DNA from 2 places in the Rossellomorea sp. RS05 genome. Region 2 is predicted to be linked to the other one. Evidence: a T-box and tRNA genes for the amino acid it is inferred to sense, from the RefSeq annotation. Region 2 holds a T-box; the other holds one or more tRNA genes.
The links. The T-box of region 2 lies ahead of metG (methionine--tRNA ligase). A T-box ahead of a tRNA ligase gene usually reads a tRNA of that ligase, here a tRNA-Met.

Region 1 (5,750 bases), on a different contig from region 2:
AACATTGCCTCTAAGTTTGACCCTCTTTACGGGATCATCCTGACGTACGTGGCATCATTTATCGTATTCGCTTTGATTTTAAGAGGGTTCATCATGAATATGATTGATAACCTTGGCATCTTTTCTTCTCCATTCTAATAGAGCAATGAAAGAAAGAGGGACATGCAAATGGGATTTTGTAAGAATTGCGGTGCAGAGTTTGAAGAAGGGAAGAAGTTCTGTAAGAACTGTGGGACTCCTCTTTCAGCATCGGTAGAAAAGCAGGCACCATCAAAGCCAAGGAAGCCGTGGACCACGCTGCAGAAAATCATGACTGCGAGCATCCTCGTCCTGATTGCAGCAGGAACAGCCGGCCATTTCTACGTGAAGGCAGCCCACTCACCGGATAAATTGGTCGATGGGTTCACGGTAGCCGTGAAGGACAAGGATTTGAAGAAGGCAAGGGAAGTATTCGATCTTCAGGATATTAAACAGGATACAGGCGACAAAGAAGTGAAGAAGTATCTTGCCTATCTTCAGGGAGACCTCCCGGATCTTGTGAATCAACTCGAAGGACAGGCTGCTTCCTTTAAAGAAGGGACTTCAGCTGCAGCGAAGATCACCGATGAGCAAGGAAATGAACTCTTCCATTTTACCAAGGGGAAGAAATTCCTTGGCATTTATGATACATACACTCTGAAAGTCATTCCATTCCATGTGGTGACGGATGCCAACTTGGACGCATATACCGTTGCCCTGAAAGGCCAGGAAAAAGAAGCAAAGGATAAGCAGGCAGAGCTTACCGGGCTTTTACCCGGTGAATCGAAGCTTGCTGCTTCATTGAAGACCCCGCACTCGACGTTTAAGGAAGAAGAGGAGCTGGATTTCACCGATGCAACGGAAAATCAGCTCGATCTGACCATCGATTTCTCAGGGAAATACGTCTTCCTTGATGAATATGACAGCGAAGAAGTGTCTGCGCTCCTCATCAATGGGAAGAAGATGAAAGATCAGGTGAAATATGAGACGCCGATCGGACCGTTCCCGACGGACGGTTCAGTGGAAATCGTCGCCGAGCATACGGTCAAGGATAAGACCTATACGTCCGATGCCATCAAAGTGACGAATCTATCTTCTGAATATCTGTATTTTGATTATCCTGAACTCATCAAAGAGCAGGATGCTGCATGGTACAGCTCATGGGACGAGGAAGAAGAGGAGCCTGATGTGGATGCCGAACTGACGGAGTTCATAGAAGACTACACCTATGCAATCGTAGAAGCCAGGAACTCCGGAGACTTCTCCGGTGCCGCAGCATATCATGACCCGGACGGAGAAGCATACGGACAGGCTGAACAGTACGCAGCGGACCTGTTTAAGGCCGGTACAAAAGAAGATGTCATCGATGTGACCGTTGGTGATATCGAAGAGGACGGCGATGCCTACATTGTTCACCTCGAAGACACTTTCAGCATCACGAAATCCGACGGCAGTGAGAATGAGAGTACGTTTGATACGATCTACAAAGTGATATCGACAGATGATGGCTATCAGGTCAATAAGCTGATCGATACGGACCAACAATAGATATGAAATGCATGAAGAAGATGATTCCCCATCCAAGAGGGGATCATCTTTTTTTATGAATCGATCCTCTATCTACCATATTGATAGAAACGATGTGTTGGCCTGAACGAAATTTTAGAAAAAGGCCACGATCAGTGAAGGAAATCACGTTATAAAAGGAGTACTGCCGGGGGAACGGCCGCTCACAGGAACGTTTGACGGAAGCTATTCCATTTTTAAAGAAAAACAAGATATTTCCTTCAATGAAGCCTATGACAATGAACTTGAGGTGAGCATTGATTTTGGAGCGGGATATGTCTATGTCGATGAGTACGATGAAATCAGCGTGCTACTCATTAATGGAAAGAAGCAAGAAAAGCTTCCACATGATACGCCACTCGGCCCATTTGCGACCGATGGTTCTGTCACAGCTACAGGGGAGTTCGAGTATAAAGGAAAACCTATAAGTCTGTCCCGCAGAAGATTCAAACGTCCGGACCTAATTTCCTAACGTTTCAGTATCCTGAGCTTGATGACATTCGCGAAGCAGAGAAAGAAGCTTTAGAACAGGAAGCTATAGAGGCTCTGGAAGCAGAAGAAACGAAGGGAAATACCCGCAGCTTTATAGAAGATTATACGTATGAGAGTGTACATGCGAGGAACGAGGGGGATTTTTGGCTAGTCGAGTACATGCATCATCCCGATGGAGAAGCTTACGCAGAGTCCAGGGATTTTATTGCGTATCTTTATGAAAATGATATAAAGGAGGATATCATTGATTTTAAGGTTATTAGTATAGAAGAAGACGGTAGCGATTACCTTGTCACCACAAAGGAGACCTTCGATATCTACGATTCGTTTGGAGATGTGTCCCGTAAAAGCTACAAGACAACGTATAGGATCACAGATTCTGCCGGCGTCCTGCAGGTATGGGAGCTGATCGAAACCAATGAAATCTAAGGGGGCTGCCCGGTGAAGGCGGGGCAGTATGGTTGCCACATTAAACTTTACATCATTCAAACCCGTCCTTAGCATAATCTTTACATTCCTTTGATAAACTAAAGGCAACAAGATCAACCAACCAGGAGGGATCGCGATGCTTCGTACATTTTTAAGGGAATGGCATAAGTTCTGGTTCTTCACCTTCAATTACCGTCTGGATACGACCCACGACAGCAGTTTGTTGAATAAATATCAGGAAAAATCCAGATATCACGGAGACAAACTTGTACAGCTCTTGTAGCTGTCTTTTTTATTTTTAGAAAACCACCACATTTATATTGTGGAAACACTCCTATATGTGGTATCTTAATCTTCTAGCAGTCAACCGGCTGAGAAAAACGAACTCGTTCGGCGAAATAATTTTGAAAAGAAGTTGACTTCTGCGAAATAAGATGATATAGTAATTCTTGTCCTTAAGAGACGCATACATAACGGCCCATTGGTCAAGCGGTTAAGACACCGCCCTTTCACGGCGGTAACACGGGTTCGAATCCCGTATGGGTCACCATTTGGAGGATTAGCTCAGCTGGGAGAGCATCTGCCTTACAAGCAGAGGGTCGGCGGTTCGATCCCGTCATCCTCCACCATAGTTTTTTCACGAAGCGCAAGCGGAGTGAAAATAACTTACCATAAAGTTCTTAACCTTTGCGCAGATGTTAAGGCGAAGCGAAAAGAACGATTATACACCATGCCGGTGTAGCTCAACTGGTAGAGCAACTGACTTGTAATCAGTAGGTTGGGGGTTCAAGTCCTCTTGCCGGCACCACTTTTGTTCGATTGGTTCGGACAAAGTAAACAGAACGAGCCATTAGCTCAGTTGGTAGAGCATCTGACTTTTAATCAGAGGGTCGAAGGTTCGAATCCTTCATGGCTCACCATTTGCATCATGCGGGTGTGGCGGAATTGGCAGACGCACCAGACTTAGGATCTGGCGCCGCAAGGCGTGGGGGTTCAAGTCCCTTCACCCGCACCATATGCGGAAGTAGTTCAGTGGTAGAACACCACCTTGCCAAGGTGGGGGTCGCGGGTTCGAATCCCGTCTTCCGCTCCATTATTGTTGCCTCGCCGCATTGGCGGACCGACAGAAGCACAGGTTTACAATCCTTCATTGGATTCACTTGATGCAGGATAATAAATACGTGCGCCCGTAGCTCAATTGGATAGAGCGTTTGACTACGGATCAAAAGGTTAGGGGTTCGACTCCTCTCGGGCGCGCCATTATATCGGGAAGTAGCTCAGCTTGGTAGAGCACTTGGTTTGGGACCAAGGGGTCGCAGGTTCGAATCCTGTCTTCCCGACCACTTTCTTTGGGGCCTTAGCTCAGCTGGGAGAGCGCCTGCTTTGCACGCAGGAGGTCAGCGGTTCGATCCCGCTAGGCTCCACCAACGATCCTTTGATCGAACATATAGTTTATTCATCATGGCGGTGTAGCTCAGCTGGCTAGAGCGTACGGTTCATACCCGTGAGGTCGGGGGTTCGATCCCCTCCGCCGCTATTTACATACGGTTATGCTTTGGACCCTTAGCTCAGTTGGTTAGAGCAGACGGCTCATAACCGTCCGGTCGCAGGTTCGAGTCCTGCAGGGTCCATTTATACATACGGAGGAATACCCAAGTCCGGCTGAAGGGATCGGTCTTGAAAACCGACAGGGGTGTCAAAGCCCGCGGGGGTTCGAATCCCCCTTCCTCCTCCATATTTCCTTTCATCTTTTATCGTCGCGGGGTGGAGCAGTTCGGTAGCTCGTCGGGCTCATAACCCGAAGGTCGCAGGTTCAAATCCTGTCCCCGCAATACCATGTTGATCCGAGAGGATCGGGATGTAGTGACAATGATAGCGGATTTGCTATTAAAAGAACATTGATCTTTATTTTCGCTAACGCGAAGTACTAATGATAGCTATTTTGCTATCGCAGTGCATTGATCTTTATTTTCGCTGAAGCGAAAATAAGTTGGTCCGGTAGTTCAGTTGGTTAGAATGCCTGCCTGTCACGCAGGAGGTCGCGGGTTCGAGTCCCGTCCGGACCGCCATTTATCTTTTTTATATGTAACAAAGACCTTTTATGGCTCAGTAGCTCAGTTGGTAGAGCAATGGACTGAAAATCCATGTGTCGGCGGTTCGATTCCGTCCTGAGCCACCATTGATGGAGGGGTAGCGAAGTGGCTAAACGCGGCGGACTGTAAATCCGCTCCTTCGGGTTCGGCAGTTCGAATCTGCCCCCCTCCACCATTTGTTTTCTTGAACTAGGTTCAAGTATAGAACGATCTATATAGGGGCATAGTTTAACGGTAGAACGAAGGTCTCCAAAACCTTTGGTGTGGGTTCGATTCCTACTGCCCCTGCCAAAAAAAACACATGGCGATTGTGGCGAAGTGGTTAACGCACCGGATTGTGGTTCCGGCATTCGTGGGTTCGATTCCCATCAGTCGCCCCATATTATTGGGCTATAGCCAAGCGGTAAGGCATCGCACTTTGACTGCGACATGCGTTGGTTCGAATCCAGCTAGCCCAGCCAATAAGGCGGTATAGCCAAGTGGTAAGGCAGAGGTCTGCAAAACCTTCACCACCGGTTCAAATCCGGTTACCGCCTCCAATTTTATTTTTTTCAGCACCTGCCGGTGTGGCGGAATAGGCAGACGCGCACGACTCAAAATCGTGTTCCGTAAGGAGTGCCGGTTCGACCCCGGCCACCGGTACCATTTTCAATTTAACATGCGGGTGTAGTTTAATGGTAAAACCTCAGCCTTCCAAGCTGATGTCGTGGGTTCGATTCCCATCACCCGCTCCAATTTATTTTCATGCGGGCCTATAGCTCAGCTGGTTAGAGCGCACGCCTGATAAGCGTGAGGTCGGTGGTTCGAGTCCACTTAGGCCCACCATCTACCATTCCGCAGTAGCTCAGTGGTAGAGCTATCGGCTGTTAACCGATCGGTCGCAAGTTCGAATCTTGCCTGCGGAGCCATTTCTTTTTAAATTTTTTTGAAAAAGTTTTAAAAAGAAGTTGACTTCTACGAAGTTAATTGGTAAGCTGGTAATTGTTGTTGAGGCAATGATCGTCAAAAACTTTTTAAAATAAAGTGTTGACAACGAACATCGATTGCTGTAATATAGTAAGGGTCGCTTCGAGAGAAGCACTTGATATTTGAACCTTGAAAACTGAACAAAACAAGACAAACACGTCAACGTTAATTCTAGATTTATTTTTA
Region 2 (5,750 bases):
ACTCATCCCCACGCTACGACGGTTGGAGGCGCATGGGGCGACAGCCATTGAGCTTGGGATCCCGTTTTCAGATCCCGTTGCCGATGGACCAACGATCCAGGAAGCTGGTAAGCGGGCCTTGAAGCACGGGACGACACTCGCCGGTGTACTGGATGTCTTGAAGGGAAATCGTCATGAAGTCACGATCCCATTGGTATTCATGACGTATATCAATCCGATTTTTCGCTATGGTGTGTCCCGCTTCTTCCGTGATTGCCGGGAAGCGGGAGTGGACGGACTCATCATACCCGATCTGCCCCTCGAGCATCTTGACCTGATAGAAGCGGATGCTGTGGAGCATGGAATCGCCATCATCCAGCTCGCAACCCTGACAAGCAGTGAAGAACGCGTCAAGGAGCTTGCAAGAAGATCGGAGGGCTTCCTTTATGCCGTAACGGTCAAAGGAATCACCGGGGCACGGAAGGAATTTGACGACGTCATCAGCAGACACCTCAATCTCCTGAAGGAACACAGCCCTGTCCCGGTCCTCGCAGGCTTCGGTATCTCGAGCCCTGAGCATGTGAAAACCATGTCGCAGAGCTGTGACGGAGTGGTGGTAGGAAGCAGGATCATCGATCTCCTTCAAACAGATGATGAGGAAACCATCAAGTCCTTGATCGGTGCATCCAAAGGAGTACGTGTGTAAGAAAAAGTAACCCTGAGGGTAGTCCCAGTTATGTGAAAATCCAAGCAAGCTCCTTCTTATCCCTAACGATGGAGCTGCTTGGATTTTTTTGTGGAGTGATAAGTAGGAGAGGAAATTACACTCCGATCGATAAATGGATCACCCTGTTTTTGTGCAGGTGACACAGACAGTCATGGCAGGGGATCCTTTTTTATAAGAGACTGAAACATCTTTGAAACCGGTTGAACGGACGGCAGCAGCAATTTCTTCACCGTACTCTTTCGCTCGTTCATCGCTCGCTTCATCGCCTCTCGGCTGAACTGTGATCAAGAGGGTGCCACCTTCATGCAATAGAGAGTGGATCCTTATAAGGGATTTCTCTTGATCATTCCAAAGGGGATAGTTGTTGATGGCAAAGATTTTATCATAGGAAGTCTCACTGGAAAAATCGCCAATATCCCCATTCCAGAGGCGTACCCGGCCTTCGTGGATCGCTTTCTCATTCTTCTTCTTTGCCGTTTCCTCCATCGTTTCTGAAATGTCGATTCCGTCGACGAACGCATGTGGGTATGAAGCAGTGATCCTTTCGATGCAGGAACCCGTCCCGTATCCGATTTCAAGCACTCTGTCCCTGTTTTGAATGCCGAGCCGCTTCAAGCTCCAATGATGGATCCTGCGATTATCGAACTCCATGATTTTTCCTGCCAACCAACCCAACGGTCCGGATGGTTCTTTGAATTGTTTCTGTAATACGCTCAAGGCAGAACGCTCCTTCTCTGTTTTCCTTTCTCTTTCCACAACGGTGCAGAAATAAACCTCTTGCCTTTTTTGAAAAAAGTGGCATACTATACTTAATCGCGACGATGAGAAGAGTACGGATCAATTCGGTCTTGAAAGAGAGCCCCGGCAGCTGAAAAGGGGCAGGCACAGACTGGTCCCGAAGATGGTCTCGGAGCGTTCCATTCGAAACCTTTGGAGTAGGGTGGCACGGGGCAGGCACCCGTTATCACACGCCGGAGTATAAGGGCCAGATCGGCTTCGTACTCAAGAAGGCAGGATTTGCGCGAGCATCCTGCGAACTAAGGTGGTACCACGAGCATCCCCCTCGTCCTTAGACGTCTTTATGGCGTCAGGACGGGGGTTTTTTGTTTACAACAAAAGGAGATGATCAGCATGACAGTATTCATTGGAGGAGCATGGCCGTATGCGAATGGGTCCCTGCACCTGGGTCATATTGCAGCCCTGCTGCCGGGAGATATCCTCGCACGCTACTATAGGATGAAGGGGGAAGACGTCCTTTACGTATCCGGGAGTGATTGTAACGGAACGCCGATCGGGATCAGGGCGAGCCAGGAAGGTGTCCCAGTGGAGGAAATCGCCGATCGGTTCCACCGGGAATTCAAAGAAACGTTCGATTCCCTCGGATTCAGCTATGATCTTTATACGCGAACAGACAAGCAGGCCCATCATGAAGCGGTACAGGAAATCTTTCGGACGCTTCACCGAAATGGCTGGCTGTATGAAAAAGAAGTCGAACAGGCCTATTGCGAAGTGGATCAACGTTTCCTGCCAGACAGATTCGTAGAGGGAATCTGTCCGGTATGCGGGGCAAAGGCAAGGGGAGATCAGTGTGATCATTGTTCCACGGTCCTGGATCCCTTGGATCTCAAGGATCGAACATGCAAACTATGTCAGACCGAACCGGTGATTAAATCGACCACCCATCTCTATTTTGCCCTCTCGGAATTTCAGGGTGCACTTGAGGAATGGGTAAAGGACCACGGGAAGGACTGGCGTGAAAATGCCCTGAATCTGACGCAGAGATATTTGATTGAAGGTCTTCATGACCGGGCCGTGACACGGGACCTTGAAAATGGGGTGGCAGTTCCGATTCAGGGATTTGAAGATAAGAAGGTGTACGTGTGGATCGAGGCGGTGAGCGGATACTACAGTGCCTCCAAGGAATGGGGAGCTGGAACGGGGAAGGACTGGAAACGTTTCTGGGAAGAGGACACCCGTACATATTACGTCCATGGAAAGGACAATATTCCATTCCACACGATCATCTGGCCGGCTGTCATGAAAGGGATCGGTGTAGAAGCGCTTCCTCATCACGTGGTGTCCAATGAGTATCTGACCCTCGAAAAAAAGAAGTTCTCCACCAGCGGCAATTGGGCCGTGTGGGCACGCGATCTGTTGGATCGATATGAACCTGATTCCTTGCGATATTTCCTCACGATCAATGCCCCGGAAAAGAGGGATGCGGATTTCTCCTGGCGGGAGTTCATCCATAGCCACAACGGAGAGCTTCTCGGAGCATTCGGTAACCTGGTGCAGCGAACGCTGAAGTTTTATCGTAAAGCGTACGGAGAAAAGGTGGACTTTATTACTGTCGGAAAAGGGTTGCGTGAAGAAGCACAAAATCAATTCGATTTGGCCGGAGGGCGCATCGAAGAGGGTACGACCAGGGAAGCGCTTGATGGCATCTTCGCATACATCAGGGGGATCAACAAACGCTTCGATGAATCGAAACCCTGGGTGGTCGTCAAAGAAGACGAGGATCGCGGGAAAGAACTTCTCACGGAATTCATTTATATCATCACCAACCTACGTGCCCTCCTGACGCCCTTTCTTCCAAAGACAGGGGAGGAGCTAGGCTGGCAGCTCGGGTCGGGCAGCGCCATCTGGGGTCCTGTAGGATCTGAGGTCCTTCACCTTCAAGAAGGTGGACCCCTGTTTGAAAGAATCGATCCATCTGTCATCGAAGAAGAAGTGGAGAAACTGATCACGGAGAGCAGCAACCCATGATGAAAGTGGTGATCGTGGCCGATACCCACTTTCCGAAAAAAAGGGAGGGATCTGCCCTCCCCTTTGTTGGATGATCTCAAAACGGCCGATCATATCATCCACGCAGGCGATTTTCAGACAATCGAGCACTATGAGGCGTTCAAAGAATACGGACAGCTAACCGCTGTGGCGGGGAATGTCGATGATGAGGGCCTCAAGGAAATCCTTCCTGAGAAGACGATCATTACATTGAAGGACCTCCGCATTGGTGTGGTTCATGGAGACGGCACCGGAAAGACGACGGAAAAACGAGCTCGCCTTGCCTTTGAACAGGAAGAAGTCGACCTCATCATCTTTGGTCATTCCCATATTCCCTACGTGAGGGTGGATGCGGGGGTGCTTCTGTTCAATCCGGGATCGCCCACCGATAAACGCAAGCTTTCGTATCATTCTCACGGGGTGCTTGAGATTGATGACGTGTGGAGTATAAAGCATTTCTTCTATAAATAAAGAAACAGCCGGGGCCTCTTAAAGGTCCCGGCTGTTTGATTAAAGGGAAAGAGAATAATAGTCCTGATGACTCTGAACAACAAAACCTAAGGACGTGTAGAGTTTTAGTGCATGTTCATTCTTTGCCGCCACATCGAGACCGATAAGGGAGTATTTACCGTCAGCTTCCCTCACCACCCGGCTCAATGCACGTCGACCGATTCCGCGTCCCTGGAGCGCAGGAAACACTGAAAACCAGTAGATGTAGCACTGCCCCCCGTCACGGGATATCTTCATTTGCCCTGCGACTTCTCCATCAAACAGGATCATGAGGGTATCGTTGATATGAGCCTCATCGAATGATGCGTCCTGAATGCCGAAACATTCCAACCCGAGACGTTTCATCTCCGGTATATCCTCCTGGGTTGCACCGCGGAGAACGATTGAGGCGTCCGGCTCGGGCAGCTCACACGGGACCCACTCCATCTCAAATTCGGTGTTATCGAAAAGGCCGCCATTCGCTTCAATGAACGCTTTCCCGGCAGAAGAGCGTCCGTGTGAATTGGCAAGCACCTTATCCACCGGATTCTTACTGATTTCTTTTAATGCCCGATTGAAGAGGGATTGGAAGATCCCCCTCCTCCTGTAATCGGGATGTACCATACCGCATAGTTCAATGGTGCTCCCAAAAGGGTAGACTCCAAGGAAGCCGGTGAGGCGTCCGTTATCGTAACTCAGGAGATCATAAGACTTATAGGATTCTCTCCGGAGCATGTCCCCATTCAATTTGATGGTGATGCCATCATGCGTTTCGCAAAGGGATTGAAGGGTGAATATGTCATCGAGTTGATCATGTGTTAGCATGCAGTGGATCTCCATTCTTCCGTAATATGTCTATATTGTATTAGATTAGCAGAGTGACGTCTGTCCGGCAATACCCATCTGATAAGAAATCCTTATGAGCAGTCATCATGGATTTGATCGGTTCTGGCCAACCCTATCAAGTATAATGAAAATGAGAAAAGGAGAGTGATGGCGATGATCACAGGGATTCATCATGCACAAATTACGATTCCTTCAGGGAAGGAAGAAGAAGCGAGGGCCTTTTACTGTGGGGTACTTGGACTGGAGGAAATGGATAAGCCGGAGAGTTTGAAAGGGAGGGGCGGCTTCTGGCTGCGCACAGGTAATGCAGACCTTCATATCGGAACGGAAGAAGGGGTCGATCGATACCAAACAAAGGCTCACATTGCCTATGAAGTCAGCGATGTGAGGTATTGGAAGGAACATTTGGAGAAGCTTGGTACCAACATCATTCCGTCGATTGCCATACCGGGCTATGACCGCTTTGAATGTAGGGATCCCTTCGGCAATCGTGTGGAGATGATTCAGGCTCTTTAGCTGTTGTTCATAGACCTAGGGTGTGTTCGACCTGCTTGGCTCGGAATCAGTCACGATCTCCCTGAAGGGGGATTGAATCAAGAATAGCAGTAGGGATTCCTATTCCTGTGGAACCCTACTGCTTTTTACTGTGGCTTATTCTGTATACGCTCGATCACCTCATGAAGGTCATCCGGTTTCAGGAACTCCAGCGGGGAAAACCCCTGTTCGAACGTCACCGTATCACTCTCGATCATCAGGACGTAGCGGTCGTTCACTTTTGCAAAATGGAGACGATCACCGAAATCCGACAGCATCGCCTTCACAGCCATATGGTCAAGGCGCATCTTCAGCTCCACTTCAGGTGACTGCTCGACAATCTGCGCTGCTGCTTCGACGACTTGTTCCGGGGTGAATCTCTCCTGCATCT

Region 1: it encodes a tRNA-Met, which carries the amino acid that the T-box ahead of metG (methionine--tRNA ligase) is inferred to sense. The anticodon was not compared.

What each region holds. Positions count from the first base shown of each region.
Region 1 covers NZ_JBDKWY010000018.1:11,202-16,951, forward strand. Annotated here, with positions in the region: gene ABJ225_RS22095 (hypothetical protein) at 1-138, shown strand, start outside; gene ABJ225_RS22100 (TcaA NTF2-like domain-containing protein) at 169-1,566, shown strand; gene ABJ225_RS22105 (TcaA 3rd/4th domain-containing protein) at 1,835-2,056, shown strand; gene ABJ225_RS22110 (TcaA NTF2-like domain-containing protein) at 2,170-2,505, shown strand; gene ABJ225_RS22115 (hypothetical protein) at 2,642-2,788, shown strand; tRNA gene ABJ225_RS22120 (tRNA-Glu) at 2,981-3,055, shown strand; tRNA gene ABJ225_RS22125 (tRNA-Val) at 3,059-3,134, shown strand; tRNA gene ABJ225_RS22130 (tRNA-Thr) at 3,238-3,313, shown strand; tRNA gene ABJ225_RS22135 (tRNA-Lys) at 3,350-3,425, shown strand; tRNA gene ABJ225_RS22140 (tRNA-Leu) at 3,436-3,520, shown strand; tRNA gene ABJ225_RS22145 (tRNA-Gly) at 3,524-3,598, shown strand; tRNA gene ABJ225_RS22150 (tRNA-Arg) at 3,689-3,765, shown strand; tRNA gene ABJ225_RS22155 (tRNA-Pro) at 3,772-3,848, shown strand; tRNA gene ABJ225_RS22160 (tRNA-Ala) at 3,857-3,932, shown strand; tRNA gene ABJ225_RS22165 (tRNA-Met) at 3,969-4,042, shown strand; tRNA gene ABJ225_RS22170 (tRNA-Ile) at 4,063-4,136, shown strand; tRNA gene ABJ225_RS22175 (tRNA-Ser) at 4,148-4,240, shown strand; tRNA gene ABJ225_RS22180 (tRNA-Met) at 4,264-4,337, shown strand; tRNA gene ABJ225_RS22185 (tRNA-Asp) at 4,498-4,574, shown strand; tRNA gene ABJ225_RS22190 (tRNA-Phe) at 4,609-4,684, shown strand; tRNA gene ABJ225_RS22195 (tRNA-Tyr) at 4,690-4,773, shown strand; tRNA gene ABJ225_RS22200 (tRNA-Trp) at 4,816-4,889, shown strand; tRNA gene ABJ225_RS22205 (tRNA-His) at 4,903-4,978, shown strand; tRNA gene ABJ225_RS22210 (tRNA-Gln) at 4,985-5,059, shown strand; tRNA gene ABJ225_RS22215 (tRNA-Cys) at 5,064-5,137, shown strand; tRNA gene ABJ225_RS22220 (tRNA-Leu) at 5,159-5,243, shown strand; tRNA gene ABJ225_RS22225 (tRNA-Gly) at 5,259-5,332, shown strand; tRNA gene ABJ225_RS22230 (tRNA-Ile) at 5,347-5,423, shown strand; tRNA gene ABJ225_RS22235 (tRNA-Asn) at 5,432-5,506, shown strand.
Region 2 covers NZ_JBDKWY010000001.1:1,000,664-1,006,413, reverse strand. Annotated here, with positions in the region: gene trpA (tryptophan synthase subunit alpha) at 1-685, shown strand, start outside; gene ABJ225_RS05180 (SAM-dependent methyltransferase) at 824-1,423, opposite strand; T-box leader at 1,516-1,780, shown strand; gene metG (methionine--tRNA ligase) at 1,838-3,472, shown strand; gene ABJ225_RS05170 (metallophosphoesterase family protein) at 3,539-3,961, shown strand; gene ABJ225_RS05165 (GNAT family N-acetyltransferase) at 4,001-4,804, opposite strand; gene ABJ225_RS05160 (VOC family protein) at 4,979-5,341, shown strand; gene ABJ225_RS05155 (DUF3900 domain-containing protein) at 5,467-5,750, opposite strand, start outside.